Regions from separate parts of the Streptomyces sp. O3 genome, predicted to be linked through region 2. Evidence: riboswitches for the same ligand, from Rfam matches in the RefSeq annotation. Region 2 holds a riboswitch; the other holds the start of a gene.
The links. Region 2 has a riboswitch for glycine ahead of gcvT (glycine cleavage system aminomethyltransferase GcvT). Riboswitches for the same ligand answer to the same signal wherever they lie in the genome.
Positions count from the first base shown of each region.

Region 1: linked by a shared signal. The riboswitch ahead of gcvP (aminomethyl-transferring glycine dehydrogenase) and the one ahead of gcvT (glycine cleavage system aminomethyltransferase GcvT) in region 2 are both predicted to bind glycine.

Region 1 is NZ_JBTVYK010000046.1:4,945-19,429, forward strand. Features, by position in the region: gene ACX6XY_RS22115 (DUF881 domain-containing protein) at 1-612, shown strand, start outside; gene ACX6XY_RS22120 (FHA domain-containing protein) at 743-1,645, shown strand; gene ftsR (transcriptional regulator FtsR) at 1,688-2,461, shown strand; gene ACX6XY_RS22130 (bifunctional nuclease family protein) at 2,515-2,988, shown strand; gene ACX6XY_RS22135 (MerR family transcriptional regulator) at 3,171-3,779, shown strand; gene ACX6XY_RS22140 (DNA polymerase IV) at 3,851-5,359, shown strand; gene ACX6XY_RS22145 (PRC-barrel domain-containing protein) at 5,296-5,652, opposite strand; glycine riboswitch at 5,791-5,886, shown strand; gene gcvP (aminomethyl-transferring glycine dehydrogenase) at 6,061-8,946, shown strand; gene ACX6XY_RS22155 (DUF5999 family protein) at 9,031-9,237, opposite strand; gene ACX6XY_RS22160 (hypothetical protein) at 9,551-10,138, opposite strand; gene ACX6XY_RS22165 (glutamate--cysteine ligase) at 10,621-12,132, shown strand; gene ACX6XY_RS22170 (substrate-binding and VWA domain-containing protein) at 12,136-13,905, opposite strand; gene ACX6XY_RS22175 (CPBP family intramembrane glutamic endopeptidase) at 14,071-14,485, shown strand, end outside.
Region 2 is NZ_JBTVYK010000010.1:56,844-71,328, reverse strand. Features, by position in the region: gene ACX6XY_RS07705 (N-acetylmuramoyl-L-alanine amidase) at 53-715, shown strand; gene ACX6XY_RS07700 (cysteine desulfurase family protein) at 760-1,944, opposite strand; gene ACX6XY_RS07695 (thioesterase family protein) at 2,074-2,946, opposite strand; gene ACX6XY_RS07690 (trimeric intracellular cation channel family protein) at 2,998-3,696, opposite strand; gene ACX6XY_RS07685 (ABC transporter ATP-binding protein) at 3,790-4,869, opposite strand; gene ACX6XY_RS07680 (ABC transporter ATP-binding protein) at 4,866-5,981, opposite strand; gene ACX6XY_RS07675 (ABC transporter permease) at 5,986-6,939, opposite strand; gene ACX6XY_RS07670 (ABC transporter permease) at 6,939-7,943, opposite strand; gene ACX6XY_RS07665 (ABC transporter substrate-binding protein) at 8,078-9,769, opposite strand; gene ACX6XY_RS07660 (enhanced serine sensitivity protein SseB C-terminal domain-containing protein) at 9,942-10,742, opposite strand; gene ACX6XY_RS07655 (enhanced serine sensitivity protein SseB) at 10,888-11,694, opposite strand; glycine riboswitch at 11,869-11,966, shown strand; gene gcvT (glycine cleavage system aminomethyltransferase GcvT) at 12,125-13,264, shown strand; gene gcvH (glycine cleavage system protein GcvH) at 13,395-13,772, shown strand; gene glyA (serine hydroxymethyltransferase) at 13,821-14,485, shown strand, end outside.

The DNA of each region.
Region 1 (14,485 bases), on a different contig from region 2:
GAGGGCGATGCGCTGCGAGGCGCGCGGCGGGAGGATCTCGTACGCATCCTCGATGAACTGGACGGCCGCACCGAGCGTCTTGAAGGGGAGAAGCAACTCCTGGAAAGCCAGCGCACGGAGCTGGAGAACAGTTCCGACCGAGCCGAGGAGGCGCGTAGGCAGACGGCTGAGAAGGAGCGGCAGCTTGGCGTGCTGGCGGGTACCGTCGCGGCGCAGGGTCCGGGGATCACTCTCACCATCAGCGACCCCACGGGCTCGGTCGAGGCGGACACGCTGCTCGACGCGATCCAGGAACTGCGTGCGGCCGGTGCGGAGGCGATCCAGATCAACGACGTCAGGGTGGTGGCCAGTACCCACCTCGCGGACCCGGACCCGGACGCCGAAGCGGACGACGGCGTGCGCGTAGACGGCCGCAAGATCAGTGCGCCGTACCGTTTCAAGGTCATCGGTGAGCCCGAGGACATCGAGCCGGCGTTGAAAATTCCGGGAGGTGTGGTGCAGACGCTGCAGAAGGAGCAGGCCACGGTCTCTGTGGCCCGTGCGGAGAAGATCGTCGTGGATGCCTTGCGACGGGCGAATCGTCCTGACTACGCTCGGTCGTCTTCCCAGTGAAGCGCGGGTGGACGGGGGTGGTGAGTTCAGCGCGGGACGTTGCGGGGGGTCGGCGTAAGAGAAGAGTGCCGCGTCGTGGAAACTGTCCGGTGGATCCGGACGTTGTGAAGATGTCCGGGTCGACCGGTGTGTGCAATCAGGGTTCGTCCTGCCCCACGGGCGGGTCTGTTTCGGTCAAGGGGAATCGCCCGTGAAGTTGTTTGCGAAGTTGTTCGGCAAGAGCGCACGCCAAGACGGCAGCAACGCTGCCCGGCACCGCGCACCACGGCATGCGGAGGCCGAGGAGCAGGGAGCGGAGCGCCCGCTCTTCCGCGATGAGGTCACTGGGCCAGCCGGTGGCATTTCGGGCGGCCAGGGCGGGTCTTCTGTTGACCCTGCCGCGCCCGGCCGCATAGGTTCCGGAGAACCGTCACCCTCAGGTACGGGAGGAGGGTCCCCCTCCGGCCCTTACGCATCCCATGCCCCCGCGGGGCAGCCGCGGCAGGAGGAACCATCCATGTCCGCCTTGGTGTGTACGAGGTGCGGCAACCGCAACGCCGAGGCCAGCCGGTTCTGCTCGAACTGCGGAGCGCCGCTGCGCGCCGGAGCGTCGGCCGAGCGGCCGTCGGAGACGACGTCCACGATCTCCATCTCGGGCCTTGAGGCCTATGAGGCGGAGGCCACCGGACAGAACCCGGTCCCCACCCTCTCGCCGGAGGCGCAGGCGGCCGTGGACGCGCTGCCGTTCGGCTCCGCGCTGCTGGTGGTGCGCCGTGGCCCGAACTCCGGCAGCCGGTTCCTGCTGGACGGTGATCTGACGACCGCGGGGCGTCACCCGCAGAGTGACATCTTCCTGGACGACGTGACCGTGTCGCGCCGCCATGTGGAGTTCCGCCGCGGCGCGGACGGAGCGTTCACCGCCGCCGACGTCGGCAGCCTCAACGGCACTTACGTCAACCGGGAGCCGGTCGACTCGGTCGTGCTCGCCAACGGTGACGAGGTGCAGATCGGAAAGTACCGGCTGGTCTTCTACGCGAGCCAGCGGGGCGTCTGACCCTCCCCGGACTCCGTCCGGGGAAACCCCCAGGGGAGGTCCATGCTTCACACACAAAGTGGCGGCGCCGGGGACGGCGCCGCCACCACGGACGGCCGCCTGGTGAGCATCGGCACGGTGCTGAACCTGCTGCGTGACGAGTTCCCCGAGGTCTCCCTCTCCAAGATCCGCTTCCTGGAGTCCGAAGGCCTGGTCGAGCCGCGGCGCACACCGTCCGGGTACCGGAAATTCAGCCCCGAGGACGTCGAGCGGCTCGCGCAGGTGCTGAGAATGCAGCGTGACCACTATCTGCCGCTGAAGGTGATCAGGGAGTACCTGGACGCGCTGGAGCGCGGTGAGCGAGTCCAGCCGCCCCAGGCGGGCCAGGCGGGCCAGGCGGGCCAGCAGAGCACGCCGTACGGCCACGGTGAGCGGCCCCAGAAGGCTGAGGAGCCAGCGGTCGGCCAGGTCACCCTGGTCGGCAGGGCCGAGCTGCTGGCGGCGGCACAGGTCAGCGCGCGGGAGCTCGAGGAGTGGGAGGCCTACGGACTCATCGCGCCCGTGTCCGACGACGGATACGACACCGAGGCCGTGCGGATCGCCGGACTCATCGCCGAGCTGGGAAGTTTTGGCGTCGAACCACGGCATCTGCGGGCCATGAAGAGTTCCGCCGAACGGGAAGCCGGTCTGGTCGACCAGGTCGTGTCGCCGCTGCGCCAGCACCGTAATCCGCAGACCAGAGCCCATGCGGAGGCCCGCGTGCAGGAGCTCGCGGAGCTCACCAGCCGACTGCACACGGCGCTCGTACAGACCGCGCTCAGGGGCCGCCCGTACTGACCGGGAACGTGCCCGACTACCCAAACCTGCCGGGCACGTCCTAGGGTTGCTGTGTGAATGAGCTCGACGTTGTCGGTGTCCGGGTCGAAATGCCCTCCAACCAACCGATCGTGCTCCTGCGTGAAGTGGGAGGCGATCGGTACCTCCCCATCTGGATCGGGCCGGGGGAGGCGACCGCGATCGCCTTCGCCCAGCAGGGCATGGCGCCCGCCCGTCCGCTGACGCACGACCTGTTCAAGGACGTGCTCGAGGCTGTTGGCCAGGAGCTGACCGAAGTACGGATCACGGATCTGCGAGAGGGAGTCTTCTACGCAGAACTGGTGTTCGCCAGCGGGGTCGAGGTCAGCGCGCGTCCCTCGGACGCCATAGCGCTGGCCCTGCGCACCGGTACGCCCATCTACGGCAGTGACGGGGTGCTCGACGACGCGGGGATCGCCATCCCGGACGAGCAGGAGGACGAGGTGGAGAAGTTCCGCGAGTTCCTCGACCAGATCTCGCCCGAGGACTTCGGTACGAACAGTCAGTGACGCGCACAGTCAGTGAGCCGTCCCGGAGCGCTGCCGGGCCATTCGGCTAGCCTTTCCCCGTGGAGGAGTACGGGAAACCACTCTCGGGGTGATTATCACCCGGCGTGCCGAGTGTGGCGTTCGTTGACGCGCCTCGGGGTACTCCCTACCTTCGTGAAGGCAGGTCAAGGACGGAGGTCGGCGTGAGAAGCAGCGGCGACGGCACGGCGGCTGGCGGTCCGTATCCGCTCCACAGCGGTGCGGCCGGCCGCACCGCGCAGCGGCCGACGGTGGTGACCGGGAGCGGTGGCGCGACGTCCGACGAGGTGGGGTACCGGGGGCCGACGGCGTGCGCCGCCGCCGGCATCACCTACCGGCAGCTGGACTACTGGGCGCGTACGGGCCTGGTCGAGCCGAGCGTCAGGCCCGCGAGCGGATCGGGAACCCAGCGGCTCTACGGCTTCCGTGACGTGGTCGTCCTGAAGATCGTGAAGCGCTTCCTGGACACCGGAGTGTCCCTCCAGAACATCCGGACGACCGTCCAGCACCTGAGGCACCGCGAGTCTGCGGACCTGGAACGCATGACGCTGATGTGCGACGGCGCGACCGTCTACGAGTGCTCGTCGCCCGACGAGGTCGTGGATCTGCTCCAGGGCGGCCAGGGCGTCTTCGGGATCGCGGTCGGGGTGGTGTGGCAGGACGTCGAGGCGGCGCTCTCGCAGCTGCACGGCGAGCGGGTGGACACCGGCGAGACGCTGATCGGCCACAACCCCAAAGACGAGCTGGCGCGGCGCCGCAACCGCGCCGGATGACACCGGCCGCCGCCGCGTCGCCAGCCGCGCCGCCGGCCCCGTTGTCAGTGCCATAGGGCAGCATCGGTGGTGTGAGATCGGCGCCCACCATTCTGCATCTGGACATGGATGCGTTCTTCGCCGCCGCGGAGCAGGCGGCGAAGCCGAGCCTGCGCGGGAAGGCCGTCATCGTGGGCGGGCTCGGGCCGCGCGGCGTGGTCGCCACCGCCTCGTACGAGGCGCGCCGGTTCGGGGTGCACTCGGCGATGCCGATGGGGCAGGCGCGCAGACTGGCGCCGAACGCGGCCTACCTGGTGCCCCGCTTCGGGGTGTACCGCGCGATCAGCGAGCAGGTCATGGCGCTGCTGCACGGACTCTCCCCGCTGGTGGAGCCGCTCAGCCTGGACGAGGCCTTCGTCGACCTCGCGGCCGGTGCGGCGGCCTGGGACGAGACCTCGGCGCGGGCGGCGGGCCAGCGGCTGCGCGCCGACATACGGGCCGTCACGGGACTGACCGGATCGGTCGGGCTCGCCGCGTCCAAGATGCTGGCCAAGATCGCCTCGGAGCGGGCCAAGCCCGACGGCCTGGTGCTCATCGAGCCGGGCACGGAGCGCGCGCTGCTCGCGCCGCTGTCGGTGCGCACGCTGCCGGGGGTCGGTCCGGTGACCGGGGACCAGCTGCGACGGGCCGGGATCAGCACGGTCGAGGAGATCGCCGAGGCCGGTGCGGACGAGCTCGTACGGCTGCTGGGGAAGGCGCACGGCGGCCAGCTGTACGCGATGGCCCTGGCGCAGGACGAGCGGCCCGTGGTGGCCGAACGGGACACGAAGTCGGTCTCCGTCGAGGACACCTTCGACGTGGACATCCACGACCGGGTGCGGGTGCGGCTTGAGGTGGGGCGGCTGGCCGAGCGGTGTGTGCGGCGGCTGCGCGGGTCCGGACACTCCGGGCGGACCGTCGTGCTGAAGGTGCGCCGGTACGACTTCTCGACGCTCACCAGGTCCGAGACGCTCCGGGGGCCCACGGACGACCCGGTGGTGATCCGCGAGGCCGCGGACCGGCTGCTGGAGGCCGTGGACACCACGGGCGGGGTGCGGCTGCTGGGGGTGGGGGTGACGGGACTGGCCGACTTCACCCAGGAGGACCTCTTCGCGCAGGCGCGCGCGGAGGCCGCGCACACCGAGCGGACGCCCGGAGCGGACGGAGAAGCGTCCGGGGAGCGGGCCGGGCAGGACGCGCCGCTGGACGACGAGGGGGAGACCGAGAGCGCGGGCGGGCCGGGAGGGGCGCCGGAGGGCGGGCGGGGCGAGTCCGGGCCGGCCGAGCGGCGCTGGCTGGCGGGGCACGATGTGCGGCATGACGAGTTCGGCGCCGGGTGGGTGCAGGGCAGCGGGCTCGGGCGCGTGACCGTGCGGTTCGAGACGCCCGGATCACGGCCGGGCCGGGTGCGGACGTTCCGGGTCGACGACCCGTCGCTGCACGTGGGCGAGGCGCTGCCGCTCGTGCCCGCGGCGGTGGCGCCGGGGGCGGCGGCCGGTCAGGAGTCGTCGTCGGGCGGGCTCTCGGCGGAGGGGGAGGGAGAGGCGATGTCCAGGCCGTAGTGGTGGTAGAGCTGCAGTTCCTGCTCGGGAGAGAGATGGCGGCCGACTCCGAAGTCGGGGGCGTCCTTGATGAGCGCGCGCTCGAACGGGACGCGCAGCGCGCCTTGGACCAGTTCGCTGGGCTCCAGGGGGACGAAGGCGTCCCGGCTGAACATGCCGGTCCGTATGGCCGCCCACTCGGGTGTGCCGGTGGCGTCGTCGAGATAGACCTCGTCCACCGTGCCGAGTTTGCTGCCGGTCCGGTCGAACGCCTTGCGGCCGATCAGGCTCCGCGGATCGATATCGGTCTGCACGGTCCCTCCAAAAAGGTCGCACCCCGTCCGTAAAGTCTACGAAACGGCACAATCCAGGTGGAGGCCACTCGGGGCCCGCTGCTTGTCGTTCTGCACTCCTGGCCAGGTGTCCGCGCTGGTAGGCTGGCAGGCGGCTGCTGACCCCGTGCGGGAGAGCTCTCCGGTTGGCGCCGGAGGCGCCGAAGGAGCAACTCCTCCCCGGAATCTCTCAGGCCCCTGTACCGCACGGACGAGGTCACTCTGGAAAGCAGGGCGGGCGTCGACGGCATCCGCCCTCACCGACGGTGAAAGCCGGGTCGCACGGCGCGGGCCGGTGAAGCTCTCAGGTTGAGATGACAGAGGGGGAGGCCGTCCGGGTACCCGCGCCGTGGTACCTCTCGCAGGTCGCATGACCAGGAGGCCTCCGCAATGACTGCCAACCGCATTCCGCTCTCCCAGCTGGAACGTGGCATCCCCTTCGAGCAACGCCACATAGGGCCGGACGCCGAGGCCCGAGCGAAGATGCTCGCCCAGGTCGGCTATGGCTCACTCGACGAGCTGACCGCGGCCGCCGTGCCGGAGGTCATCAAGTCCACCGAGGCGCTGCGGCTGCCCGCCGGGCGCACCGAGCCGGAGGTGCTGGCCGAGCTGCGCGCGTTCGCGGACCGCAACGACGTGGTCGCGCCGATGATCGGACTCGGCTACTACGGCACGTTCACGCCGCCCGTGATCCTGCGCAACGTGATGGAGAACCCGGCCTGGTACACCGCGTACACGCCGTACCAGCCGGAGATCTCGCAGGGCCGCCTTGAGGCGCTGCTGAACTTTCAGACCGTGGTGGCCGACCTGACCGGGCTGCCCACGTCGGGGGCCTCGCTGCTGGACGAGGGCACCGCGGCGGCCGAGGCCATGGCGCTGTCCCGCCGGGTCGGCAAGGTCAAGAACGGCGTCTTCCTGATCGACGCCGACGCGCTGCCGCAGACGATCGCGGTGATCGAGACCCGTGCCGAGCCGACCGGCGTCGAGGTCGTCGTCGCGGACCTGTCCCAGGGCATACCGGCCGAGGTCGCCGAGCGCGGCGTGTTCGGCGTGCTGCTCCAGTATCCGGGCGCGTCGGGCGCCGTACGGGACCTGAAGCCCGTCATCGACCAGGCCCACGACCTGGGCGCGGTCGTCACCGTCGCGGCCGACCTGCTGGCGCTGACTCTGCTCACCTCGCCCGGCGAGCTGGGCGCGGACATCGCGGTCGGCACCACGCAGCGGTTCGGCGTCCCGATGGGCTTCGGCGGGCCGCACGCCGGTTACCTGGCCGTACGCGAGAAGTTCGCGCGCAACCTGCCGGGACGGCTCGTCGGCGTCTCCGTGGACGCGGACGGAAACAAGGCCTACCGCCTGGCGCTGCAGACCCGCGAGCAGCACATCCGCCGCGAGAAGGCGACCAGCAACATCTGCACCGCCCAGGTGCTGCTCGCCGTCATGGCCGGTCTCTACGCGGTGTACCACGGCCCCCAGGGCCTCAAGGACATCGCCCGCCGCACCCACCGCTACGCCGCGATTCTCGCCGAGGGCCTGACGGCGGGCGGCGCCGAGGTCGTGCACGGCGCGTACTTCGACACCGTGACGGTGCGGGCCCAGGGCAAGGCCGCCGACATCGTCACCGCGGCCCGTGAGGGGGGCGTCAACCTGCGGCTGGTGGACGCCGACCACGTCTCGATCGCCTGCGACGAGACCACCACACGGGCGCAGCTGACGGCCGTGTGGGCGGCCTTCGGCGTCGACGCCGACATCGAGGCCCTCGATGAGACGGCGGCCGACGCGCTGCCCGACGCGCTGCTGCGCGGCGACGCGTACCTGACCCACCCGGTGTTCCACCAGTACCGCTCCGAGACCGCGATGCTGCGCTACCTGCGCAAGCTCGCCGACCGGGACTACGCGCTGGACCGCGGCATGATCCCGCTGGGCTCCTGCACCATGAAGCTCAACGCCACCACCGAGATGGAGGCCGTCACCTGGCCCGAGTTCGGTGCGCTGCACCCGTTCGCGCCCGCCGAGCAGGCGCAGGGCTATCTCACGCTGATCCGTGAGCTGGAGGAGCAGCTCGCCGCCGTCACCGGGTACGACAAGGTGTCGCTCCAGCCCAACGCCGGTTCGCAGGGCGAGCTCGCGGGCCTGCTGGCGGTACGCGGCTACCACCGGGCCAACGGCGACGCGCAGCGCACCGTCTGCCTCATCCCGTCGTCCGCGCACGGCACCAACGCCGCGAGCGCCGTGATGGCCGGGATGAAGGTCGTCGTGGTGAAGACCGCCGACGACGGCGAGATCGACGTGGACGACCTGCGGGCCAAGATCGAGCAGTACCGCGACGAGCTGGCCGTGCTCATGATCACGTACCCGTCCACGCACGGCGTGTTCGAGGAGCATGTCGCGGACATCTGCGCCACGGTGCACGACGCGGGCGGTCAGGTGTACGTGGACGGCGCCAACCTGAACGCCCTGGTGGGCCTCGCCCAGCCGGGTCGCTTCGGCGGCGACGTCTCGCACCTCAACCTGCACAAGACGTTCTGCATCCCGCACGGCGGCGGCGGCCCCGGCGTCGGCCCGGTCGGCGTGCGGGCGCACCTCGCGCCGTATCTGCCGAACCACCCGCTGCAGCCCGCGGCCGGGCCGCAGACCGGTGTCGGGCCCGTCTCCGCGGCCCCGTGGGGCTCGGCCGGGATCCTGCCGATCTCCTGGGCGTACGTACGTCTCATGGGCGGCGAGGGCCTCAAGCGCGCCACCCAGGTCGCGGTGCTCGGCGCGAACTACATCGCCAAGCGCCTGGAGCCGCACTACCCGGTGCTCTACACCGGTCCCGGCGGTCTGGTCGCGCACGAGTGCATCATCGACCTGCGCCCGCTGACCAAGGCGACCGGCGTGACCGTGGACGACGTCGCCAAGCGGCTGATCGACTACGGCTTCCACGCGCCGACGATGTCCTTCCCGGTGGCGGGGACGCTGATGATCGAGCCGACCGAGAGCGAGGATCTCGGTGAGATCGACCGGTTCTGCGAGGCGATGATCGAGATCCGCGCCGAGATCGAGAAGGTCGGCTCGGACGTGTGGCCGGCGGACGACAACCCGCTGCGGAACGCTCCGCACACGGCGGCCGTGCTCGCGGGCGAGTGGGAGCACGCGTACGCGCGTACGGAGGCCGTCTTCCCCGCCGGTGTCGAGGCCGCGGACAAGTACTGGCCGCCGGTGCGCCGGATCGACCAGGCGTACGGCGACCGCAACCTGGTGTGCTCCTGCCCGCCGATGGACGCGTACGACGACTGAGCGGCGGCGGTCATGCGTCGGGGCCGGTTCGGAGGTTTCCTCCGGACCGGCCCCTTCGTTGCGCGCGGTGCGCTGGTGGAGTCCTTATGCGGCACGTGCCACCCGGTGGGTGCCCGGCGGCCGGTGCGGGGCGATGATCCGCCCGTCCGGCAGCAGCTCACCGGTGTCCTCGAAGAACAGGACGCCGTTGCACAGCAGGCTCCAGCCCTGTTCGGGATGGTGGGCCACTAGGACCGCTGCCTCCCGGTCGGCGGAGTCGGCTGACGGGCAGGGTGGCTGATGCTGGCACATGGAGGTGTTCTTTCGCTGCGTTGTCCTGGTAGTGCGGGTCCCGCGGTCTGCGGCGCTCATTCCGAACCCCCGTTGTCGTCGGTCCACTTCCAGTGTTGCCCCATGGGCGGGATTCCGCAGGGATTTCGCGGCGGCTCCCCCCACTGGTAAGGGACGCGTCACCCGTGCGGACGGTTCAGTTCAACTGCACTGCCTGGCTGGGTGGTTAGAGGTAGCCGGATGGGACTAGTCCGGATGGGCCGGGGCGGCGGACGGGCCGGGGCGGCGGACCGCCCCGCGGCCGGGGCGGGCCGCGGGGCGGGTGAGGCGGGGCTTAGGCGGGTGAGCCGAGCAGGGGCGCGGGCCGCAGGCGGTGGGTGAGGACCGGCAGCAGGTCCGCGACGCGGTGCGGCAGGTGCGCGGCGATGCCCGGAGGCGCGGGCGCGAGGGGAACCAGCAGGTCGGCGGGGGCGGGTGGGCCCGCCGCCGGGTCGCTGTGCACGTCGCCGTGCAGCCAGAGCGTGAGCATGTACAGCTCGGGCACGGACAGCAGCCGCGGCTGGTGGTGGCCCGGCAGGGACTCGGCCTGGCGCAGGGCGCGCTCGGTCGCGGTGACGTACGGACCCTCGAAGAAGTGCGAGAAGGCCCAGCCGTCCGGCGTCAGCCGGGTGTCCCCGGCGGCGCCCGCGCGGTCGCCGCACCGGATCAGGAAGCGCCAGCCGGCCAGGTGTGCGCGGGGCGGCCCGCCGACGGGCGTGATCCGGTCGAGTACGTGGACCGGAAGGGGAAGCTCGGGGTGTGCGGGTCCCTGGGCGGAGCGCAGGGACGGGGTGCGCGCCTCGCGGACGGCGGTGGGGGAACCGAGTGCCGCGAGGACGCTGCGCAGGGCTGGTGCGGGAGCCGGGGGGACATGCAGCGGCATGGTAGATGCCTCTCACTTCGACAGGCTGGGTGACGCAGGGGGCGGACGCGGACGGCGCTGTCAGCTCGCCTGGGCCAGAGGGGCGGGAGCTTCGGTCCGTGAGCGCCAACTCTCTGCCTCGTCCGGGGAGTTTATACGACGTGTGTTCAGGTCGTGTTTCGCGGGAGGGTTCTTTTGGCGCTGGCAAGGTGAAATCCGGTCGCGCAATTGCGGTGTTTATCCCGATTCCTGGCCGGGTCGGCTCGGTGGCCTCGGCTCATGCGCGGCGTGTGGTCGGCCGATTCTCGTCGGCGTTTGTCACCACGGTGCGTGTCCGGTGAATCCGAGTATCACCGTATGCCGAGCGAATGTGCCGGTCACCGTCGGGTTCGAGCCTACTGTGCGGCGGCCGTTCGCCGGGCGTTATCGATCACATCGGCTGGGCATATCCCCGGTGACGCAGCGGCCGGCGGTGGGCTGCCCAATCGAGGAAGGACGCTTCGATGGGGGAGAAGGTCGTGGCAGGCGGTGCGGACCTGTCCGATCGGCAGCGGTACCGCAGGAGGCTTCAGCAGTGCCTCGCGGGGTTGCGGAGACTGCTGGAGGAGAAGAAGTTCGACCGGCCGCGGAATCTGATGGGGCTGGAGATCGAGCTGAATCTCGTGGGCCCCGACGGCATGCCGAGGATGCTGAACGCGGAGGTGCTGGAGCGCATCGCGAGCCGCGATTTCCAGACCGAGCTGGGAATGTTCAATCTGGAAGTGAATATTGCCCCGCACCGGCTGGGCGGCCGGGTGCTCGACCAGCTCGCCGAAGAGCTGCGGACCGGACTCGCCTATGCTCACCGGAAGTCCGGCGAGGTGGCCGCCGGTATCGTGATGATCGGCATACTGCCGACGCTCACCCGGCAGGACCTGGTCTCCGCCAACCTCTCCGACGTGGACCGCTACGCCCTGCTCAACGACCAGATCGTGGCCGCGCGCGGCGAGGAGTTCACCCTCGACATCGAGGGCGTGGAACGGCTCACCTGCACCTCCGCGTCGATCGCGCCCGAAGCGGCCTGCACCTCGGTCCAGTTGCATCTTCAGGTGACGCCGACGCGGTTCGCCGATGTGTGGAACGCGGCGCAGGCGCTGGCCGCGGCGCAGATAGCCGTCGGCGCCAACGCGCCGTTCCTGTTCGGCCATGAGCTGTGGCGCGAGTCGCGCCCGCCGCTGTTCCTGCAGTCCACCGACACCCGGCCGCCCGAGCTCCAGGCCCAGGGGGTGCGGCCGCGCACCTGGTTCGGCGAGCGCTGGATCGGCTCCGCGTACGAGCTTTTCGAGGAGAACCTGCGCTACTTCCCCCCGCTGCTGCCGATCTGCGACGACGAGGACGCGCTGCGGGTCATCGACGCCGGCGGGGTGCCGCGGCTGGCCGAACTGGTGCTGCACAACGGCACCGTGTACCGGTGGAACCGCCCGGTGTACGGCATCGCGGACGGCGTGCCGCATCTGCGCGTGGAGAACCGGGTGCTGCCCGCCGGGCCCACGGTCACCGATGTGATCGCCAACGCCGCCTTCTTCTACGGCGCGGTCCGGGCGCTGGCCGAGGATGCCCGCCCGGTGTGGACCAGGCTGCCGTTCGAGGCGGCCGCGGCCAACTTCGACGCCGCGTGCCGCCATGGCATCGACGCGGAGTTCACCTGGCCGCGGTCCGGGCGCGGCGGCGCCCTGGCGCGGATGCCCGCCGTGGACCTCGTACGCCATGAGCTGCTGCCGCTGGCCGCGGCCGGGCTCGACGCGTGGGGCGTCGAACCGGCCGACCGCGACTTCTACCTGGGAGTGATCGAGGGGCGCTGCCGACGGCGGGTGAACGGCGCTTCCTGGCAGGTGGCGACCTATCACCGCGCGCTGGCTTCGGGCCTCGGGCGGCAGGAAGCGCTCGCCGCCACCACCACGCGGTACTGCGAGCTGATGCGCGGCGGTGAGCCGGTGCACACCTGGCCGGTGGGGGCGTCGCCGGACCGGTCCTGAGCGTCAGTTCTGGCCCGCGGTCATGATGGCCTTGAGGATGACCTGCTGGATCTGCGCCGGGTCGTCGACCTGGTGGCCGGAGCCGCCGGTGACCTGTGCGAGCTGGGTGAGCTCGCTCTTGTCGGCGTCCGGGCCGACGGCGATCGCGATGATCGGCACGGGACGCTCGGGGTCGGACAGCCGCTGGAGTTCGGCGACCAGGTCGCCGCGGGAGATCGACCCCGGATCCTGGTTGACGCCGTCGGTGAGGATCACCACGGCGTTGAACTTGCCGCTCGCGTAGCTTTTCAGCGCGTCCTTGTAGGCGGCCAGCGAGGTGTCGTACAGGCCGGTGGATCCGCCGGGGACGGGCCGCAGGTCGTTGAAGGCTTTTGTCAGCCGTGTGCGGTGCGTGCCGCCCTGGTCCGTACGGTCGCCGAGGCGGGCGGTGTCCACCAGTTTGCGATAGTCGCGGTCGCCCTCCAGCAGGGTGGAGAACTCCCACAGGCCGATCTCGTCCTCGGCGGTGAACTGGTCGAGCGCCTGGACCAGGGAGTTCCTGGTGACCTCCATCCGCGACTGGTCACGGCCCGGCACCGGCGCGGACATCGAGGCCGAGGTGTCGACCACGGTGGTGAGCCGGGCGCTCTGCACCGTGACCGTCCACAGCCCGAGCGCCTCCTGGATCTCACCGCGGGTCGGCGGCTCGGCGGTGAGCTGCGCGTACGGCTGGGGCGCGCGGCCGCCCGCCGCCGTGATGAGCCGCGCGGGCGGGGTTCCGTCGCCTTTTCGGAAGCCGTTCTTCTCCAGGATGGCCCGGCACGGTTCCTCGTCGAACAGGCTCATGAAGCGCAGCGCGGCCCGGCTCTGGTCGGTGGACAGCCGGGTCTCGTCGACGAGGGCGAACGGGTAGTCGAGCCGCGGGGCGCCGTCCAGGGGATAGAACAGCGAGAGGCTGCCCTCCGGGCCCGCCGCCGCGTTGTGGGTGAACGCGGCCTGTTCGGAGGCGACCAGCGCCTGGTTGCGGCGCGGGTTGCCCCGCTCGGTCCCGGAGTCGTCACGGGCCAGCGTGTCCAGGGCCTGGGCGTCGCTGCCGGACGTGCGCCGCGCCAGCAGCTTGGCGGTGGCGGCGACCTGGGTCTCCGTCTCGGGGCCCGCGGTCCGCTGCGCGGAGGCGCCGATCGCGGCGAGCGCCAGCAGCCCGGAGGCGTTCCGGGCGGGGTCGGCGGCGCCCAGCCTGAGCTGGTCCTCGACGGTCGCCGCCGTGGCGAGCTCCGCCCAGGAGTACCGCTTGCGGGGCCAGCCCAGGGACTTGGCGGCCGACGGCACGACGGCCAGCGTCACGGGCGTGTGGGCGACGCTGCCCGCGGCCGTGAGCGGCACCTTGTCGTCGCCCTGGGCGGCCCGGTGCAGCCAGAGCTCGGAGTCCGGCACCCACACCTGGTAGCCGAGGTCGTCACCCGCGCGGAGCGAGTCGGCGACCTTGTACGGCTCGCGGGCGGTCACCTTGACCTCGAAGCACCGGCCGTCCGATGTGACGCCCTGCTCGCGCGCGTGGGCCGCGGCGGAGCGCAGCGCGGGCGCGATATCGGGCGCGGCGAGGAGTTTCAGGCGTACGGCGTCGTCCTCGCAGGACCCCTCGAAGGCGAGCAGACCGCTGTTGACCGCGAACCCCGCGCCCGCCGCGACGCCGAGCACGAGCACGGTGGCGAGCGCGACGGAGCGGCGGCGGGAGCGCGGACGCCCCGCTGCCTCGTCCGTCGCGTGCCGGTCGGGTCTGTTGTGACGTCCCATGACGGTGCTGCCCCTCCTTGAGCGATGAAGCAAGGAAAGGGGGCGTACGGCACGATGTGGCGTACCGTCCCCCTCGGCCTGTCGCGCACGATCTTCGTACCTGCATTCGAGACCTTAGTGGGGCGCGGATAGGTATGCGGCGGGATTGAACAAGTGGAGGCACACGTGCGGGTGGAGGCGGGGCCGGTGGCCGGTTCTCTTCGGGGTGAGCGGTTCTCACGACGGACCATGCGGAACGAGCTGCTCCTGGTACTGGCGCTCTCGCTCGGGGCGAGCGGAGTGTCCTCGCTGATCAGGTTTGTCGGCGCGGCCACTCGGCCGGGCGGGCTCAAGGACCAGGCGGCCACCTTGAACGCCTCGGCGGCGCCGGGGCGGCCGTGGCTGGATCTGGCCTGGCAGCTGTTCGGGATCAGCACGGCCCTGGTGCCGGTGGCGCTGGTCGCGCACCTGCTGCTGCGCGAGGGCGCGGGGCTGCGGGCGATCGGCTTCGACGGCGGACGGCCCTGGTTCGACCTGGGGCGCGGGGCGCTGATCGCGGCCGGGATCGGGAGCACCGGGATCGCGTTCTATCTGGCGGCCA
Region 2 (14,485 bases):
CCCAAGCGTTTCTCAGGGGACGGGAGCAGACAGGGCCAGGGGAGGTGCGGGTGTGGGCGGGGTCAGCAGGCGTGCGCTGCTCATCGGGGGCGGCGCCACCGTAGCGGCCGGTACGACGGCCGCCGTGTACGGCGAGGAGCTGTCGCGGCTGTACTGGCGTCTCCCAGGCGTCGACAAGCAGCGCACCGACGGTGAGGTGGATCACCCCGGCGTGAAGTGGGTCGCGGCCTCGCGCGGCAATCTGCGGTACGCGAACCGTCCGTCGGACTACCGGATCGACCGGATCGTGATCCATGTGACACAGGGGAGCTTCGCCACGACGCTGCGGGTGTTCCGCGACCCGCTGCACGCCGCGGCGACGCACTATGTGATCCGCGCCAAGGACGGGCACATCGCGCAGATGGCGCGCGAGCTGGACGTCGCGTTCCACGCGGGGAACCGCGCGTACAACGAGCGCAGTATCGGGATTGAGCACGAGGGGTTCGTCGACAAGCCCGAGTCGTTCACGGATGTGATGTACGAGTCTTCGGCGAAGCTGTCGGCCGACATCTGCCGACGGTACGGGATACCCGTGGACCGGGAGCACATCGTGGGCCATGTGGAGATACCGGGGACCGATCACACGGATCCGGGGCCGCACTGGGACTGGGATCGGTATATGCGGCTTGTGCGGGAGGCTTCGGCCGCGAGTTCGGACGCGAGTTCGGACGCGTAGTCCAGGGCCCGTCAGCCCCCGTCAGCCCCCGTCAGGTCGCCCGGTCAGGACAGGCCTGCCGTCCTCGCTCGTTCCACCGCCGGGCCGATCGCCTGGGCCACCGCGTCGACGTCCGCCTTGGTCGACGTGTGGCCGAGCGAGAAGCGCAGGGTGCCGCGGGCCAGGTCGGGGTCGGTGCCGGTGGCGAGGAGGACGTGGCTCGGCTGGGCGACGCCCGCGGTGCAGGCGGAGCCGGTGGAGCACTCGATGCCCTGGGCGTCCAGGAGCAGGAGGAGGGAGTCGCCCTCGCAGCCGGGGAAGGTGAAGTGGGCGTTGGCGGGGAGGCGTTCGAGCGTCCCCCCGGAGGCCGTGGTCGGCGGGCCGCCCAGGATGGCGTCCGGGACCGCCGCGCGTACCGCCGCGACCAGGTCGTCCCGCAGGCCGCCGATCTCGCGCGCGAACCACTCCTGGCGCTCGGTGGCGATCCGCGCCGCCACCGCGAAGGCGGTGATCGCGGGGGTGTCCAGGGTGCCGGAGCGGACTTGGCGTTCCTGGCCGCCGCCGTGCAGGACGGGGACCGGGGTGTACTCGCGGCCGAGCAGCAGGGCCCCGATGCCGTAGGGGCCGCCGATCTTGTGGCCGCTGACGGTCATCGCGGCGAGGCCGGAGGCCCCGAAGTCGACCGGGAGCTGTCCTACGGCCTGTACCGCGTCGGCGTGCAGGGGGATGTCGAACTCGGCCGCGGCAGCGACCAGTTCCCGGATCGGCTGGACCGTGCCGATCTCGTTGTTGGCCCACATCACGGTGGCCAGCGCCACGTCGTCGGGGTCGCGAGCGATGGCCTCGCGCAGAGCGTCGGGGTGCACCCGGCCCGCGCTGTCCACGGGGAGGTACTCGACGGTGGCGCCCTCGTGCTCGCCGAGCCAGTGCACGACGTCCAGTACGGCGTGGTGTTCGACGGGGCTGGCCAGTACGCGGGTGCGGCGCGGGTCGGCGTCTCTGCGGGCCCAGTACAGGCCCTTCACCGCGAGGTTGTCGGCCTCGGTGCCGCCCGAGGTGTAGACGACCTCGCTGGGTCGGGCGCCGAGTGCGTCGGCGAAGGTCTCGCGGGCCTCTTCGACGGTGCGGCGGGCCCGGCGTCCCGCGGCGTGCAGCGAGGAGGCGTTGCCGACGGCGGTGAGCTGAGCGGTCATCGCCTCGACCGCCTCCGGCAGCATCGGAGTGGTCGCGGCGTGGTCGAGGTAGGCCATGGTGGGCGTAATTCTACTGACCTCGCGCGACCGGTCGGCTCCCCGTCGGCCCCGCGCCCTCGCCAGCCCCACGCCCCCGTCGGCCCCGCGCCCTCGCCAGCCTCACGTGCCCGTCGGCCTCGCGCCCTGTCAGCTCTTCGGCGCTCGGGCCAGTTGGCGGGACTGGGCTACCAGGCGGTCCGCGGTGTCCCAGACCTCGGCGTCCTCCTCCAGGAAGCCGCCCGCCAGGTTGCGGGTGGTGATGGAGACGCGCAGCGGGCCGGGGGCCGGGCGGCAGCGGATGTGGGTGGTCAGCTCGACCGTGGGCACCCAGCCCTTGAGGCCGAGTTCAAAGGCGGTGGGCGGGAGCGCGTCCACCGCGAGAAGGAGGGAGAGCGGGTCGTGGTCGCGGCCGTCCGCGAGGCCGAACCAGGCGCGCATCTCGCCCTTGCCGGAGGGGGCTCCGAGCGCCCAGCCGAGCGTCGCCGGGTCCAGTTTCAGCCACAGGCGGTCGGTGATCGCGGAGGATCCGGGGATGGGGGCGGGGGCGTCGTCCGGGCCGAAGCACTGGTCGACCGGGGGGATGACGGGCGGGGTCGCGGTGGTGCGGACGTCGTCGGTGAGCGCGTCCAGGTCGCCGTAGGAGGCGACGGCCCGGATGCGCTCGACCTCGCGGCCCTGCTCCTCGTCGTACTGGAAGAGGGACGCCTGTCCGGTGGACAGGGTGCGGCCAGTGCGGACCGTCTCGGTGCGGATGACGGCGGGGCCCGGCTGGGACGCCGTCAGATAGTGCGCCGAGATCGTGAACGGGTGCGGGTGCGGCAGTGCCTCGCCCAGCGCGCGGCCGAGCAGGGCCAGCAGATAGCCGCCGTTGACGGCGGTGATGATCGTCCAGCCAGCGGAGAGGTCGGCGTCGTAGACGCCGGGCTCGCGCAGGGTCACCGCGGTGTCGCGGTCGAACTCGCTGTCGCCGATGGCTGCGCTCGTCGTCTTGGCCGCCGCCTCAGTTATGCCCTGGGTCATGCCGTGTACGGTACAAGAAGAAACTACTAAGCGGTAGCTTTTTGTTGAATCTCACGCCTCGCCCTCCACTCCGGCCGACCTTCGGTTCCAGGCACGCGGGGCTCGCCAGTGGTAGCGGATCGCGAGCAGCCGCAGCAGGAACGTGGTGACCACGGCCAGCCCGTTGGTGGCCGGGTTCAGCGCGTCGAAACGGATGCAGACGACCACGATCACCGCTCCGACGATCGCCGGTACCGCGTACAGGTCGCGGTCCCAGCGCAGCAGCGACGGCGTCTCGTTGGCGAGTACGTCGCGCAGCACACCGCCGCCCACGGCCGTGGCCAGGCCCAGCGAGGCGGACGCGGTCAGGCCGAGCCCGTGTTCGTACGCCTTGACGGTGCCGGTGACGCTGAAGAGGCCGAGCCCGGCCGCGTCGAAGACGTTCACGGCGCCGTTGATCCGCTCCACCTCGGGGTGCAGGAAGATCACCAGGGTCGCCGCGACCAGCGGGGTCACGAAGTAGCCGAGCTCCGTGAACGCGGCGGGCGGCACCGCGCCGATCATCAGGTCGCGGAAGATGCCCCCGCCCAGGGAGGTGACCCCGGCCATGACCGCGATGCCGAACACGTCGAAGTTCTTGCGGACGGCGAGCAGCGCCCCGGAGATCGCGAAGACGAAGATCCCGGCGAGGTCGAGCCAGTGCTGGACGGACGGCGAGAAGAGGTCGGAGAGGTCGGTGAACGCGGTGAGCGCGGAGGCGTCAGCGAGCACGGAGGCGTCAGCGAGGGAGCTGACGGCAGTGAGGGAGGCGAGGGCGGGGATGTCCAGGGGCACCCGGTCATTGTGCCGGGTGCCCCTGGAATCTCACGGCGCGGCTGCGCCCGCCTTCTCCACCGGCTCGTCGCCGTTCCCGGCCCGCGTCCCGGCGGCCGCCTCACCGGCGCGCTTCACGGTCCCGGCCGCGATCTCGGCGGCGTAGTGGCAGGCGACCTTGTGCCCGCCGCCGAGGTCGGTGAGCGCCGGGCGCTCGGTGGCGCACAGCGTGTCCTGCTTCCACGGGCACCGCGTGTGGAACCGGCAGCCCGCGGGCGGGTTGGACGGCGACGGCAGGTCGCCGTGGAGCAGGATCCGCTCCCGGCTGTCCTCGACGGCGGGGTCGGGGATCGGCACGGCCGACATCAGCGCCTTGGTGTACGGGTGCTTGGGCTCCGCGTACAGCGCGTCGCTCGGCGCCTCTTCCACCAGTGAGCCCAGGTACATCACGCCGATCACGTCGGAGATGTGCCGCACCACGGCGAGGTCGTGGGCGATGACGACATACGTCAGGCCCAGTTCCCGCTGGATCTCCTCCAGAAGGTTGACCACCTGCGCCTGGATGGACACGTCGAGCGCGGAGACCGGCTCGTCGCAGATGATCACATCGGGTTCCAGGGCGAGCGCACGGGCGATGCCGATGCGCTGGCGCTGGCCGCCGGAGAACTCGTGCGGGTAGCGCGACAGGGCGTTCTCGGGCAGGCCGACCTTCTCCAGGATGCGCAGGATGCGCTCCCGCCGCTCCTGCTTGTCGGCGCCGATGCCGTGCGCCTCCATGCCCTCGGCGAGCGTCGACTCGATGTTCTGCCGCGGGTCCAGGCTGCCCAGCGGGTCCTGGAAGACCATCTGCAGCCGTCGCCGGTACTGGCGCATCTCCTCGGGGGGCAGCTTGGCCAGGTCGGTGCCGTCGAAGACGACCTCGCCGCCGGTGACGTCGACCAGCCGCAGGACGGCCCGGCCCAGCGTGGTCTTGCCGCAGCCGGACTCGCCGACCAGGCCGTACGTCTGGCCCGCCTCGACGGAGAGCGAGACGCCGTCGACGGCGTACACATGGCCGACCGTGCGGTCGAAGAAGACGCCCTTCTTGACCGGGAAATGGACCTGGACACCGTTGAGTTCGAGCAGACTCACGACGTGGCCTCCGTCTTCTTGAGATCTGCCTTCGCGGGATCCGCCTTCTCGGGATCCGCCTTCTCGGGATCCGCCTTCTTGGACTCGGCGGCCGCCGACTCGGGCTCCGCGGTCGTCGGCTCACTCGCCGACCCGGCCTCAGGCAGTACGGGGTTGACGCACCGCACATGGTGGGCGGGCACCCGCGGTTCGGTCAGTTCGACGGCGCCGCTGAGGCACTCCAGGGTGTAGGAGTCGCAGCGGGGCGCGAAGGCACAGCCGTCCGCCCAGTCGATCCGGTCGTTGATGGAGCCCCGGATCGGCTTGAGCGGCTCGCCGCGCGGCGCGTCCAGGCGCGGGATGGAGCCGAGCAGCCCGTGCGCGTACGGGTGGGTCGGCGCGTCGAACAGCTCACGCCGCCCGGCCGACTCGACCACCTTGCCCGCGTACAGGACGTTGACCTGGTCGCACAGCCCGGCGACCACCCCGAGGTCGTGGGTGATCATCAGCAGTGCGGTGCCCTCCTCGTCGACGAGTTCCTTGAGGAGTTCCAGGATCTGCGCCTGGATCGTCACGTCGAGCGCGGTGGTCGGCTCGTCCGCGATCAGCAGCCGGGGCGCGCAGGCGACGGCCATGGCGATCAGCGCGCGCTGGCGCATGCCGCCGGAGAGCTGGTGCGGGTATTCCTTGAGCCGCCTGGTCGGGTCGGGGATGCCGACGCGGTCCAGGAGCTGGGCGGCCTCCTTGCGGGCCGCGTCGCCCTTCAGGCCCCGGTGCCGGGAGAGGATCTCGGTCACCTGAACGCCGATCGGGACGACCGGGTTCAGCGAGGACAGCGGGTCCTGGAAGATCATGGCCAGTTGGGAGCCGCGCAGGTCGCGCAGCTGGCTCTGGCTCATGGTGAGCAGGTCGCCGCCGTCGAAGTCGGCCCGTCCGCCGAGCCGTACGCCACGGCTGGGCAGCAGGCCCATCAGCGCGAGCGAGGTGACGGACTTGCCGCAGCCGGACTCGCCGACCAGGCCCACGACCTGGCCTTGGTCGACGTCGAAGGACACCCCGGACACGGCCTGGACGTCCTTGCGGCCGCGCCCGGTGAACGTGATGGACAGTTCGTCCACAGAAAGCAACGCCATGTCATCAGCTCCGCAGTTTCGGGTCGAGCGCCTCGCGCATGGCCTCGCCGAGCAGGGTGAAGCCGAGGGCCGTGATGATGATGCCCACCGCCGGGTAGACCGCGAGCATCGGCGCCTGGTCGAAGTACTTCTGCGACTGGGCGAGCATCACGCCCCACTCCGGAATCGCGGCGTCCGGGTTGCCGAGGCCCAGGTACGACAGCGCCGCGGCCTCGATGATCGCGGTGGCCAGGCTCAGCGTCACCTGGACGATCACCGGGCTCAGCGAGTTGGGCACGATGTGCGCGAGCACGATACGCCGTCTGCGCACTCCGAGCGCCCTGGTGGCGAGTACGTAGTCGGAGCCGCCCTGGGCGAGCATCGAGCCGCGCAGCAGCCGGGCGAAGATCGGGATCTGCACCACGCCGACGGCGATCATGACGGTGGTGAGGCTCTGTCCGAGCACCGCCGCGATGCTGACCGCGAGCAGCAGCGAGGGCAGCGCCAGCATCATGTCGATGAAGCGCATGATGACGGAGTCGATACGGGCGCCCGCCTTGCCGCCGAGCGTGGCGGCGGCGCCGGACGCGGTGCCGATGAGGACGCCGACGGTCAGGCCGAGCAGCGTGGAGACGATGCCGACGAGCAGCGTCTGCCGGGCGCCGACCAGGATGCGGGAGAACTCGTCGCGGGCCAGGTGGTCGAGGCCGAACCAGTTCTCGGCGCGCATGCCGACGAAAACGCCCTGGTTGGTACGGACTTCACCGCGCCACAGCTGGCCGGTGGGGTCGTGCGGGGCGACCCAGGGTCCGATGACGGCGAGGATCACGAACATGGCGATGATCACGGCGCCGATGAGGGCCATCTTGCTGGCCTTGAGCCGCCGCATCGCCTCGACCCAGAGGCTGGAGCCCATGCTGGTCTCGTTCTGGGCGGTGAGTTCCGCGAGGCGGTCGATCTTGTCGGTCTTGGTGCTCATCAGTGCACCCGCACTCTCGGATCGATGAGGCTGTAGGCCAGGTCGACGAGCAGGTTGATGAGGACGAAGACCAGGGCGATGAAGAGGATGAAGCCCACCAGGACGGGGTAGTCACGGCCGTCGATGGCGCGCTTGAGGAAAGAGCCGATGCCGCCGAAGGCGAACACCGACTCGGTGAGGACCGCGCCGGAGAGCAGGCTTCCGGTGAGCAGGCCGACCGAGGTGACCACCGGCAGCAGCGCGTTGCGCAGGACGTGCCGGCCGCGTACGACGCGCTGGTGCAGGCCCTTGGACTCGGCGGTGCGGATGTAGTCCTCGCCGAGCACCTCCAGGACGCTGGCGCGGGTCATCCGGACGATCACGGCGAGCGGGATCGAGGAGAGCGCGACGGCGGGCAGCACCAAGTGGGTGATCGCGTCCCAGGACGCGTCGAACTCCCCGGTGAGGACGCCGTCCAGGACGAAGAAGCCGGTCACCTCGGTGGCGTCGATGCCGGTGGACTGGCGGCCGAAGCTGGGGAACCACCCCAGTTCGACGGCGAACAGGGCCCGGAGCAGGAAGGCCAGGAAGAAGACCGGGATGCAGATGCCGAGCAGCGATCCGGATACGGCTGCCACGTCGAGCCAGCCGCCGCGCCGCCGGGCGGCGAAGTAGCCGAGCGGCACGCCCACGGCCACGGCGATCAGGATGGCCGAGACGCCGAGTTCCACGGTCGCCGGGAAGCGCAGGACGAACTCGTCCCACACCGGCTGGCCGGTCTGTGCCGAGGTGCCCAGGTCAAGCTGGACCAGCCGCTTCAGGAAGCGGCCGTACTGGATGTACCAGGGCTGGTCGAGTCCCAGCGCGGCCTCGATCTGCCGTACGTCCTCGGCCGACGCCCGTTCGCCCAGCATGGCCGCGGCGGGCCCGCCGGGGAGCCTGTTCAGCCAGATGAACAGCAGGACGGACAGGCCCAGCAGGGTGGGTATCAGCTGTAGCAGTCTTCGTACGACGAGTCGCAGCACCCCGCATGCCCCTTTCTCGCTCTAAGCAGCGCGTCCGCCCGGCCGCCGGGGTGGCCGGGGCCGGACGGACGCGTGCTGATCGGGTGGTACGTGTATTTCGTGTGGCGCCTGTTTCGTGTGGCGCCGTTCGGCGCTTACTTCTTGAAGGTGATCTCGCCGAAGTTCTCCTGCGTCAGCGGGGAGACCTTGGGCGGGTTCACGTTCTTGGCGAACGCGAGGCCGGGCGGGGACGAGGAGATCGGGACGCCCGGAATGTAGTCCATGACGACCTCGTTGGCGGCCTTGTAGAGCTCGGTGCGCTTGGCGGCGTCGGGCTCGGCGGAGGCCTTCTTCAGGGCGCCGAAGACCTTGTCGTCCTTGAAGCCCCACTGCTTGTCGTAGCTGTCGAACCAGGTGCCGATGAAGTTGTAGGCGTCGTTGAAGTCACCGGTCCAGCCGAACAGGTACATCGGGCACTCACCGGTGGTGACGGCGTTGACGTAGTCCGGGTTCCACTTCATGGCGCGCGGCTTGACCTTGATGCCGGCCTTCTCCAGGTCGGCCTTCATCAGCTCGTACATGTCGGCCGGGGCGGGCATGTATGGGCGGGTGACCTCGGTCGGGTAGCAGAACTCGATCGTCGGGCTCTTCTCACCGGCCTTGGCGAGCAGGTCCTTGGCCTTCTTCACGTCGTAGTCGTACGTGGTGACCTTGTCCGAGTAGCCCGCCACCGTGTCCGGGATGAACTGGGTGGCGACCACGCCGCCTTCGGGCAGCTGGGTGTCGACGACGTTCTTCCGGTCGATCGCGTGCGCGATCGCCTGCCGGACCTCCTTCTTCCGCAGCGGCCCGGCGCCCTCGTTGTCCTGGGTGAAGCCCAGGTAGAAGATGTTGAAGACGTCGCGGACGGGCGTCTGGAAGCCGTCCTTGCTCAGCGTCTCGACGTCGGCGGGCGCGACCAGGTCGTAGCCGTGGATGTCACCGGCCTGGAGTGCCTGGCGGCGGCCTTCCTCGGTGTCGATGGTGCGGAAGACGAGCTTGTCGACGCCGGCCTTGTCGCCCCAGTAGTCGTCGAAGCGCTCAAGGGTGATCTCCTTGTTGCCCTTGTTCCACTTCGAGATCTTGAACGGTCCGGTGCCCGCGACGTCCCCGGCCTTCTGGCTGTACTCGGGGCGCGTGATCGAGTCGCCCTCGCCCTTGGCGCCCTGCGCGGCGTAGACGTCGATCGACTTCGGCGAGTGGATGGCGAGCGCCTGGAGCGAGAAGCCGCCGGGCAGGTTCGCGGTGGCTTCCTTCACCTTGATGACGGCCGTCAGCTCGTCGTCGGCGGTGCAGCCCGCGTAGTTGGCGGGCGGGGTGTCCTCGTCCTCGTTCTTGGCGAAGCCGCCCATGATGGCGCGCCAGTAGTAGGCGAGGTCGGCGTTCTGGTCCGCACCGGTCTTGTTGAACCAGAAGTCGTAGTTCTTGCAGACCGCTTCGGCGGTGAGCTTCTCGCCGTCGTGGAACTTCACGCCCTTGCGGAGGTTGAACGTCCACTCGGTGCCGGCGTCGTTGGACGACCACTTCTCGGCGAGTCCGCCGACCAGCTTGGTGCCGCCCGGCTCGTGCTCGATGAGGGCCTCGAAGGCCTGGCGGGTGATGCGGAAGGTCTCGCCGTCGGACGCCAGCGCCGGGTCGAGGGAACTCGGGTCGCCGGCCGCGCCGAAGACGAAGGTGTCACCGCCGCCGCTCGTGTTGCCGTCGTCGCCGCCGTCCTTGTCACGCTCGCTGGCGCATCCGGTGGCGATCACGGCGACCGCGAGGGCCGCGGTGACCGCGCGCGCAGCGCTCTTTCTCAGTATTCGCATGGTTTCCCCTGATCGGCGGAGCCGAGAGACAGTCAACTTCGCCGCACCATACAGTCACCGCTCACCATGGTGAACGGTCCGCATAGCGGTGATATCCATCTGAGACCCAGGAGCCCAACAAACCGGACATGCAAGGGATATGACCCCCAGAACGGGTCAGTACCCGCCGGGATCAGTACGTACTGGGCGCGGCGGGAGGATAGCCGTACCCCGCGGCGGGCGCGGGCGGCGCCGGGGCGTGCGCCTCGCGATCGTAGAACGGGCGGGCGCTCGCCCGCAGCCACATCACCACCGGGTCGTACGCGTCCGACATCGCCACGGTCGACACCGGCAGCCCGTCCGGGACCGCCGCGACCGACTTCCGCATCATCGCGCGCACCGCGTCCACCGACGCGGGCCGGGTGTCGTACACATCGAGTCCGATGGCCAGATACGGCTGGCCGAGCGCGGGCTGCACCCAGGCGCGCCGCAGCGAGCGGACCGCCGGGGTGTGGTGCGCGTGCTGGCTGAGCTGGGCGTAGAACTGCGGGAGGTCGATGGCCGGTTCGGACAGCCGCAGCGGGCCCGCGGGCAGCCGGTCGAGGCCCGCCGCGACACGGCGCAGGTCGGGCCAGGGGACGCCGACGCCGCCGCCCGGTGCGTGCGGGTTGAGCCAGAGGCCGTAGTGCTCGGGGTAGAGGGCGCGGGCGACGTCCAGGCCGCGGACGACCTCGTGCGCGCGGCTCCAGCCGGAGGCCGCGAGTTCCCGTGCGGAGGTCACACAGGGGGCGTAGCCGACGCCGTCGACCTCCATGTGCCCGTACTGGGCGTCGGGCGATCCGGCCTGGCCGTGCCAGAGCAGCATCCAGAGCTGTCCGTCGGCGGGGTCGGCGAGCGCCCCGAGGAGCGCCTCGTACGCGTCGTAACGCCCAGGCGTCACCTGGCGCAGCATCTGCTCGATCCGCCCGGCCGCAGCCGCGCCCGACGCGCTCACCGTCGACCGGCCCCCTTCCGCCACAGTCTCGTAGTCCCGCTAGTCCCGTACACCATCGACGCTTCTCCCCGCACCGGGCGACCCGGTCAGCCCCTGGGTGACCTCTGGCGAGGGAACCAGCTTATGCGGCCCCACCGACAGCGGCTCAGGACTCCCGGTGCTCCCGGTGCTCCCGGTCGTAGAACGGCCGTACCTTGTCCCGCATCCAGTCGCCGACGGGGTCCTGGGTCATGTCGAGCAGCACCAGGTTCACCGGCCAGGTCACCGGGACGCGGCCCAGCGCGCGGCCGAGTGCGTCCATGGGGAGGTTACGGGCGGGACCGTCCCACTGCGAGACCTCCACGCCGACGAACAGCACCGGATCGTCGCCCTCGACGCTCGCCAGGCAGCGGCGCGCGGTGCGCACCACGCCGGTCGCGGCGAACTCCTCGGCGGCGGCGGACAGGAAGTCCACCGGGTCGACCTGCCAGTCCGGCTCGAAGAGCCGGACCCGGCCGCCACTGGCCGGGCCGTCCAGCGGGGTGCGCCCGACCCGGCACAGCTCGGCCACGCCCGCGGGCGGCAGCGGGACGCCGACCGCGCCGTCCGGGTTGACGGCGATCCCGACCTGCGGCGGCAGCCCGCGGGCGAACTCGACGGCGGGCGCGACGGTGAAGCTCATATGCTCGCCGACGACCTGCCGGAACTGCCGCTCGGAGCTGAAGACCGGGACGTAGGCGGCACCGCCCAGCTCCATCATGGGCAGGTCGAGGTCCGGGCTGTCCGGGCCGCCGCCGCTCGGCAGCGGCACCCAGAGCTGGCTGCGCCCGAGTACTTCGACGAGGCTGCTGACCACGGAGGGTGACGGCTCGGCGTCGACCGAGGCCGCGAGGACCTCCTCCAGCTCGTTGCCCGGCCAGCCCTCGCCGGGAAGGCCGTACGCGTCCGCTGCGCCCTGCGCCGGAATGTCCATCTCCGTAACCTGCCCGCTCGCCCTTGCTCACTCCGCGCCGCCCGAGGGCCGGGGGCGCGATCCAGCCCTCGCCCGCGCGATCTCGGGCGCGGGTGACCTAGACCTTAACGCCGGGGCGGGACGGCTCGCGGGGGGACGTGCAATGATGTGCCCGCCAACTGCATACCGGCCGCTTGAATCCGCGCGGGAGAGTTCCTGGCCTTGACCGGCCGGGGCGCCGAAGGAGCAAGATCCTCCCTTGAATCTCTCAGGCCCCGTACCGCGTGGACGAGGCAACTCTGAAAAGCGGGTCGGACCGTACCTGGTCCGGCTCCACCCAAGGTGCAAGCCCCTGTCCGCGCGTCCGTGTGGCCGGGGCGAACCTCTCAGGTTTTGATGACAGATGGGGAGGATTCTCGTCCTCGCCCGTCATGCCCTGGGAGCTCTCACCATGACCAACGCCCCACGCCTCACCGCACTCGACGCCCTGCACCGGTCGCTGGGCGCGACCATGACCGACTTCGCGGGCTGGGACATGCCGCTGCGGTACGCCAGTGAGCGCGACGAGCACAACGCCGTGCGCACCAAGGCCGGACTCTTCGACCTGTCGCACATGGGCGAGATCACGGTCACCGGCCCCGAGGCCGTCGACCTGCTGAACTACGCCCTGGTCGGGAACATCGGCTCGGTCGGCGCCGGACGCGCCCGCTATACGATGATCTGCCAGGAGGACGGCGGGATCGTCGACGACCTGATCGTCTACCGCCTCGGCGACGCCGACGCCGCCCCCGCGTACATGGTCGTGGCGAACGCGGGCAACGCCCAGACGGTCCTGGACGCGCTGACCGCCCGCGCCGAGGGCTTCGACGCCGTCGTACGGGACGACCGGGACGCGTACGCGCTGATCGCCGTGCAGGGCCCCGAGTCCCCCGGCATCCTGAAGTCGGTCACCGACGCCGACCTGGACGGCCTGAAGTACTACGCGGGCCTGCCGGGCACGGTGGCCGGGGTGTCCGCCCTGATCGCCCGCACCGGCTACACCGGCGAGGACGGCTTCGAGCTGTTCGTGGCGCCCGCCGACGCCGAGCAGCTGTGGCAGGCGCTGACCGAGGCGGGCGCGCCCGTCGGGCTGATCCCCTGCGGCCTGTCCTGCCGTGACACGCTGCGCCTTGAGGCGGGCATGCCGCTGTACGGGCACGAGCTGACCACCGCGCTGACGCCGTTCGACGCGGGCCTGGGCCGGGTCGTGAAGTTCGAGAAGACCTCGCACGGCGACGACTTCGTCGGCCGTGCCGCGCTGGCCGCGGCCGCCGCGAAGGCGGAGACCGCGCCGCCGCGCAAGCTGGTCGGCCTCATCGCCGAGGGCCGCCGGGTGCCGCGCGCCGGATACCCGGTGGTCGCGGCCGACGGCACGGTGATCGGCGAGGTCACCTCGGGCGCCCCGTCGCCGACGCTGGGCAAGCCGATCGCGATGGCGTACGTGGACGCCACGCACGCCGCGCCGGGCACGGCCGGGGTGGGCGTGGACATCCGCGGCAAGGCGGAGCCGTACCAGGTGGTGGCTCTGCCGTTCTACAAGCGCGAGAAGTAACGCTTCTCCCGTCCCCTTGGGCATCTCTTGAGTACCTCTCGGGCACTTCTTGAGGACCTCTGGGTGCCTCTGGGCGCCTCTTGAGTACCTCGTTCACCACCACTCCCCCGCGTACAGGAGAATTCAGGCCATGAACAACCCCCAGCAGCTGCGTTACAGCAAGGAGCACGAGTGGCTGTCGGCCGCCGAGGACGGCGTGTCGACGGTCGGCATCACGGAGCACGCGGCGAACGCGCTCGGTGACGTCGTCTTCGTCCAGCTCCCGGAGGTCGGGGACACCGTCACCGCGGGCGAGACCTGCGGCGAACTGGAGTCCACCAAGTCGGTCAGCGACCTCTACTCGCCGGTCACCGGTGAGGTCACCGAGGCCAACCAGGATGTCGTGGACGACCCGTCCCTGGTCAACACCGCCCCGTTCGAGGGCGGCTGGCTGTTCAAGGTGCGGATCTCGGAGGAGCCGAAGGACCTGCTCTCCGCGGACGAGTACACCGAGTTCTCCGGTTCCTGAGCCGCCTGAGCCTTCCTTCGCTTCCTGAGAATCCAAGGACGTATGCCGATGTCGCTTCTCAACTCCTCCCTGCACGACCTCGACCCGGACATCGCCGCCGCGGTCGACGCCGAGCTGGACCGCCAGCAGTCCACCCTGGAAATGATCGCCTCGGAGAACTTCGCTCCGGTCGCGGTCATGGAGGCCCAGGGCTCGGTCCTGACCAACAAGTACGCCGAGGGCTACCCCGGCCGCCGCTACTACGGCGGTTGTGAGCACGTCGACGTGGTCGAGCAGATCGCCATCGACCGCATCAAGGCGCTGTTCGGCGCCGAGCACGCCAATGTGCAGCCGCACTCGGGCGCGCAGGCCAACGCGGCCGCGATGTTCGCGCTGCTGAAGCCGGGCGACACGATCATGGGTCTGAACCTCGCGCACGGCGGGCACCTGACCCACGGCATGAAGATCAACTTCTCCGGGAAGCTGTACGACGTGGTCGCGTACCACGTCGACGAGCAGACCGGGCAGGTCGACATGGCCGAGGTCGAGCGCCTGGCCAAGGAGTCCAAGCCGAAGCTGATCGTCGCGGGCTGGTCGGCGTACCCGCGTCAGCTGGACTTCGCCGCGTTCCGGCGGATCGCCGACGAGGTCGGCGCGTACCTGATGGTGGACATGGCCCACTTCGCGGGCCTGGTCGCGGCGGGGCTGCACCCCTCTCCCGTGCCGCACGCGCA